Regions from separate parts of the Pseudomonas sp. NPDC087358 genome, predicted to be linked through region 2. Evidence: predicted binding sites of a transcription regulator. Region 2 holds the regulator's gene; the other holds the start of a gene.
What was found. Region 2 encodes sigma-54, which starts transcription at its own class of promoters, with help from an activator protein. Its sites were predicted from a motif close to ANTGGCATNNANNTTGCTNT; they were not measured.

Region 1: the regulator sigma-54 is predicted to act here: its motif matches at 1,999-2,018, upstream of glnA (glutamate--ammonia ligase).

What each region holds. Positions count from the first base shown of each region.
Region 1 is NZ_JBJDOA010000017.1:130,270-133,687, reverse strand. It holds partial or broken gene ACI2KS_RS27315 (GTP-binding protein) at 1-190, opposite strand, end outside; gene thiI (tRNA uracil 4-sulfurtransferase ThiI) at 330-1,784, opposite strand; gene glnA (glutamate--ammonia ligase) at 2,118-3,418, shown strand, end outside.
Region 2 is NZ_JBJDOA010000002.1:236,019-239,436, reverse strand. It holds gene lptB (LPS export ABC transporter ATP-binding protein) at 1-337, shown strand, start outside; gene ACI2KS_RS04695 (RNA polymerase factor sigma-54) at 527-2,020, shown strand; gene hpf (ribosome hibernation-promoting factor, HPF/YfiA family) at 2,098-2,406, shown strand; gene ptsN (PTS IIA-like nitrogen regulatory protein PtsN) at 2,418-2,882, shown strand; gene rapZ (RNase adapter RapZ) at 2,885-3,418, shown strand, end outside.

The DNA of each region.
Region 1 (3,418 bases), on a different contig from region 2:
TGATCGCGGTGTTTTTCGCGAGAATGGTAATACCGCGCTCTTTCTCCTGGTCGTTGGAGTCCATCACGCGTTCGTCGTTGAGCTCGTTGCGCTCAAGGGTGCCGGACTGGCGCAGAAGCTTGTCGACGAGGGTGGTTTTACCATGGTCAACGTGAGCAATGATGGCGATGTTACGTAGATTTTCGATCACTTGTGTATCTCGATCAGAGGATTCGGTCAGCTGACTAGTGTAGGCAGCTATGAACGGTAGAGTCGGCTAAAGCCGTAACGGCTGACGACTGGTGTCGGGGGGCCGGTGACGCAAGCCACAGGCAAACAGCCCCGGGCACTTAGCTCGGTCGATAAACGCGCACATTGGCATGCCCCTCACTGAGCAAATGGTGAGCATGCAGGCGACTCATGACGCCTTTGTCGCAATAAAGCAGGTACTGGCGCGTGTGATCCAGTTCCTTGAAACGGCTGTTCAATGCAAAGAACGGCAGCGTTTGTACTTCGACGCCAGACAGTTCCAGCGGGCGGTCTTCTGCTTCATCCGGATGACGGATGTCGATGACCACTTGCCCGGCCAGCGCCTGACTGACTTCTTCGACCTGAACGTCCTGGCCCAATTCCTCGATCACGCGATCGATAGGCACCAGACGGGCGTTTTCGAGCGCACGCTCGAGCACCGCCATGTCGAACTCTTTTTCTTCATGCTCGACGCGGTTGCGCTTGGCCGCGGTCTTTGGGTTGACCGAGATCACGCCGCAGTATTCAGGCATGTGCCGGGCAAAATCGCCGGTGCCGATCTGATCGGCCAGGTCGATGATGTCCTGCTTGTGACTGGCGATCAGCGGTCGCAAGACCAGCTTTTCAGTCACGCAATCGATGACCGACAGATTGGGCAGTGTCTGGCTGGACACCTGGGAAATCGCTTCGCCGGTGACCAGCGCGTCGATTTCCAGCCTGTCGGCAATGTTGGTCGCAGCGCGCAACATCATACGCTTCAATACTACGCCCATATGACTGTTATCGACTTTTCCGAGAATTTCTCCCAGAACTTCCTCGAACGGCACGCTGACGAACAGCACCCGCTGGGAGCTGCCGTACTTCTTCCAGATGAAGTGCGCGACTTCCATCACGCCCAGCTCGTGGGCCCTGCCGCCCAGATTGAAGAAGCAGAAATGGCTCATCAGGCCGCGCCGCATGATCTGATAAGCGGCAACCGTGGAGTCGAAACCGCCGGACATCAACACCAGGGTCTGCTCCAGCGAGCCCAGCGGATAGCCGCCGATGCTGTTGTGCTGGCTGTGAATCACGAACAGGCGCTGATCGCGGATCTCGATCCGCACTTCGACTTCAGGGGCCTTGAGCGAGATACCGGCGGCGTTGCACTCACGGCGCAACCTGCTGCCAACGTACTTCTCGACATCCATGGAGCTGAAGTCGTGGTGCCCGGCGCGTTTGCAGCGCACCGAAAAAAACTTGCCGGACAGAGCATCGCCGAAGTGCTGTTTGCACTTCTCGTAGATGTCGTCCATATCCCCCAGCGGGTACTGATCGACCTGCAGGAAATGTGCGATGCCCGGCATGCAGCTCAGGCGCTCGGTCATCTCGTGCAGGATTTTCGAATCCTCGACCTTCGTTTCGACCTCGAGGTTGTCCCACACGCCATCGACCACCAGCGCCGGGTCCAGATCGCGGAGCACGGTACGGATGTTTTTGGCCAGCTGTTTGATGAAGCGCTTGCGCACTGGCCGGCTTTTGATGGTGATCTCTGGGAAAACTTTAACGATTAGTTTCATGAAAACAGCGCGCTAGGTGCCGGTCGAAAAAGGGGGGCGCGGATTATAGCGGAAATTGCTCAAGGTTTAACCAGTTATCGTATAGCCGATCATCAGCGCACCAAAAAGGGACTGTATACAATCTGCAAGCACCAATTAGGTGCGCTCGTTTTCAAGAATGCGACGTTTAACGCCCGAAAAGGCGGTGTTTTTCGCGGAAAACCCAACACGGGGCACTGGCATGCAAATTGCTCCCTTGTGAGGCAGGTTGCCTTGGCCGACTATCGCGCCCGGCATCACCCATATTTAAAGGGCCCCACAACTACCTGGCCCTAATCCACCCCGGAGGACAACATGTCGAAGTCGGTTCAACTCATCAAAGATCATGACGTTAAATGGATTGATCTGCGCTTCACGGACACCAAAGGTACTCAGCACCACGTGACCATGCCAGCCCGCGATGCGCTGGAAGACGATTTCTTCGAAGTCGGCAAAATGTTCGACGGCTCCTCCATCTCTGGCTGGAAGGGCATCGAAGCCTCCGACATGATCCTGCTGCCGGACGACGAGACCGCCGTTCTGGATCCGTTCACCGAAGAGCCGACCCTGATCCTGGTTTGCGACATCATCGAACCTTCGACCATGCAAGGTTACGACCGCGACCCACGCGCCATCGCTCACCGCGCTGAGGAATACCTGAAGTCCACCGGTATCGGTGACACCGTATTCGCAGGTCCAGAGCCAGAATTCTTCATCTTTGACGAAGTGAAGTTCAAGTCCGACATCTCCGGTTCCATGTTCAAGATCTACTCCGAACAAGGTTCGTGGATGTCCGACGCTGACATCGAAGGCGGCAACAAAGGCCACCGTCCTGGTATCAAAGGCGGCTACTTCCCGGTTCCTCCGTTCGACCACGACCACGAAATCCGCACCGCAATGTGCAACGCGCTGGAAGAAATGGGCCAGGTCGTCGAAGTTCACCACCACGAAGTGGCAACCGCTGGCCAGAACGAAATCGGCGTGCGATTCAACACGCTGGTTAAAAAGGCTGACGAAGTTCAGACCCTGAAATACGTCGTGCACAACGTTGCCGACGCTTATGGCCGCACCGCTACCTTCATGCCAAAGCCGCTGTACGGCGATAACGGCTCGGGTATGCACGTTCACATGTCCATCGCCAAAGATGGCAAGAACACCTTCGCAGGCGAAGGCTATGCCGGCCTGTCCGACACCGCTCTGTACTTCATCGGCGGCATCATCAAGCACGGTAAGGCACTGAACGGCTTCACCAACCCGGCTACCAACTCCTACAAGCGTCTGGTTCCAGGTTTCGAAGCTCCAGTAATGCTGGCCTACTCGGCTCGTAACCGTTCGGCATCGATCCGTATTCCTTACGTCTCCAGCCCACGTGGCCGTCGTATCGAAGCACGTTTCCCGGATCCAGCAGCCAACCCGTACCTGGCGTTCGCTGCACTGTTGATGGCTGGCCTGGACGGCATCCAGAACAAGATCCACCCTGGCGACGCTGCTGACAAAAACCTGTACGACCTGCCACCTGAAGAGGCTGCAGAGATCCCACAAGTTTGCGGCAGCCTGAAAGAAGCCCTGGAAGAACTGGACAAAGGTCGTGCGTTCCTGACCAAAGGCGGCGTTTT
Region 2 (3,418 bases):
CCGCGACAACCTGGGCATGAGCCTTTCGGGTGGTGAGCGACGTCGCGTCGAAATCGCCCGCGCCTTGGCAACATCGCCCAAATTCATTCTGCTGGATGAACCGTTCGCGGGCGTCGACCCCATCTCCGTGGGCGACATCAAACAGATCATCTACCATCTCAAGGCCAAGGGCATCGGCGTCCTGATCACCGACCATAACGTCCGTGAGACGCTCGACATCTGCGAAACAGCCTATATCGTCAACGATGGCCAGCTGATCGCCGAAGGCGATGCCGAAACCATCCTGGCCAATCAACTGGTCAAGGAAGTGTATCTCGGCCACGAGTTCCGCCTGTAATCGGGCGATGACGCGGGGGTTGGCGGGCGAGCGCTGCATGAGCCTGATCGCCAACCTCGTAATAATTGTCATCACACCCTAGGCAAACACTCCGGTTTCAGGCATATAATTTGCTTAAGTTGGCGCCTCGGCGCCCTAGTAGTGGATGGCGCGCATATGCGCCGGCGAATAAGGTGTTAAGCCCCTGCCATGAAACCTTCGCTAGTCTTGAGAATGGGCCAGCAGCTGACGATGACACCGCAGCTGCAACAGGCCATCCGCTTGCTCCAATTGTCGACGCTGGATCTCCAACAGGAAATCCAGGAGGCGCTGGAGTCCAATCCTATGCTCGAACGCCAGGAAGAGGGCGACGATTTCGATAACGCCGACCCCATGGCCGACAACATCGAGCAAAAGCCCAACCCTGACGTTCAGGAACCGACCTACCAGGAATCCGCCCCAACCGTCGACAATCTGGAAGACGGCGAATGGAGCGAGCGCATTCCCAACGAGCTGCCCGTGGACACCGCATGGGAAGACGTCTACCAGACCAGCGCCAGCAGCCTTCCGAGCAACGACGACGATGAGTGGGACTTCACCACCCGGACATCGGTCGGCGAGAGCCTGCAAAGCCACCTGCTGTGGCAGCTGAACCTGGCGCCGATGTCCGACACCGATCGCCTGATCGCCGTGACGCTGATCGACTGCATCAATAATCAGGGTTACCTGGACGAATCGCTGGACGAACTGCTGGACGCCTTCGACCCGGAACTGGACATCGAGCTGGATGAAATCGAAGCGGTACTGCATCGGATTCAGCAATTCGAACCGGCGGGCATCGGTGCGCGCAACCTCAGCGAATGCCTGCTCCTGCAATTGCGCCAGCTTCCGGCCAAGACCAAATGGCTGGCCGAGGCTCAACGACTGGTTGCCGACTACATCGACCTGCTGGGTAGCCGTGATTACGCGCAACTGATGCGCCGCATGAAGCTCAAGGAAGATGACCTGCGCCAGGTCATCGAGCTGGTCCAGAGCCTCAACCCGCGCCCCGGTTCGCAAATCGAGTCGACCGAAGCCGAATACGTCGTGCCTGACGTGATCGTGCGCAAGCATAACGAGCGCTGGCTGGTGGAACTCAATCAGGAATCCGTGCCGCGCCTGCGGGTCAACCCGCAATACGCAGGCTTCGTGCGACGCGCCGATACCAGTGCCGACAACACCTTCATGCGCAATCAGTTGCAGGAGGCTCGCTGGTTCATCAAGAGCCTGCAAAGCCGCAACGAAACCCTGATGAAGGTCGCGACCCAGATCGTCGAGCATCAACGCGGGTTCCTCGAATACGGCGATGAGGCCATGAAGCCGCTGGTACTGCACGACATCGCAGAGGCGGTGGGCATGCACGAATCGACGATCTCCCGCGTGACCACGCAAAAATTCATGCATACCCCGCGTGGCATCTACGAACTGAAATACTTCTTTTCCAGCCACGTCAGCACCTCTGAAGGCGGTGAATGCTCGTCCACGGCCATCCGCGCGATCATCAAAAAACTGGTTGCCGCTGAAAATCAGAAAAAGCCGTTGAGTGACAGCAAGATCGCTGGTTTACTGGAGGCACAAGGCATTCAAGTGGCCCGTCGCACGGTCGCCAAGTACCGCGAATCCCTGGGAATCGCGCCGTCGAGCGAACGCAAGCGTTTGATGTAAGGGTCACGAGCCACAGCGTTCCAGTGGCAGGCAACCAAGCCTGCCTCTTAATGCACTGGCAATGAAGGAGAAGCTGTATGCAAGTCAACATCAGTGGACACCAGCTGGAAGTGACCGACCCTCTGCGCAACTACATCACCGAGAAGCTCGATCGCCTGGAGCGGCACTTCGACAAGATTACCAATGTGCAGGTGACCATGGAGGTCGAGAAGCTCAAACAGAAAATCGAAGCCACCCTGCATGTTCCGGGGGCCGAAGTGGTCGCCAACGCCGAACATGATGACATGTATGCAGCCATCGACTTGCTCACCGACAAGCTCGACCGCCAACTCAAAAAACATAAGGAAAAACAGCAGAGCCTGCTGCAAGGTGCCACTGCTCGTTGACACTTCCATCCATGATCCGACTTGAAAACATCCTGACCCCTGGCCGTTCCCCCGTGAACGTGCCAGGCGGCAGTAAGAAAGCCGTACTCGAAGAAATTGCCAAGTTGATTGGGCGAGAAGTCCCCGAGTTCGACCGTCAAACCGTCTATGAGAGCCTTGTCGCCCGCGAAAAGCTGGGTTCGACCGGCTTTGGCAACGGCATTGCCATTCCCCACTGCAGACTCAAGGGTTGCACCTCACCCGTCAGCGCCGTACTGCACCTTGAAAAACCCGTCGATTTCGACGCCATCGACGGCGCCCCTGTGGATCTGCTGTTCGTATTGCTCGTCCCCGAAGCAGCAACCGATGCGCACCTGGAGTTGCTGCGCCAGATCGCAAGCATGCTCGATCGGGCCGACGTTCGCGCCCAGTTGCGTGACGCCAAAAGCAGCGATGCGCTTTACAACGTCGTACTTGCTGCCCAGAACGGTCACTGATCATGCGCATGATCATCGTCAGCGGTCGCTCCGGCTCCGGCAAGAGTACAGCGCTCGATGTTCTCGAAGACAGCGGCTTCTATTGCGTAGATAACCTGCCGGCGGGCCTGCTCCCGGAGCTCGCCGAACGTGCGCTGATTCATACCGAACTTGCCGAGCCGTTGCTGGCGGTGTCCATAGACGCACGCAATCTGCCAAGCCACCTGACGCGTTTCCCGCGGATGCTTGAAGAGGTTCGCGATCGGCACATTCAGTGCGACGTACTGTTCCTGGATGCCGATGAGTCCACGTTGCTCAAGCGTTTCTCCGAAACTCGCCGCCGCCACCCACTGAGCAACGCCACTCGCTCGCTGGCCGAGGCGATACGCGATGAGAAAACCTTGCTCGGACCGATCATCGATCTTGCCGACCTGACCATCGATACGACGCACCTGAATCTGTACCAGTTGCGCGATACGCTCAAATTGCGCCTGCTCAACAAACCCGAGCCCGGCACAGCCTTCCTCATAGAGTCATTCGGCTTCAAGCGCGGGATG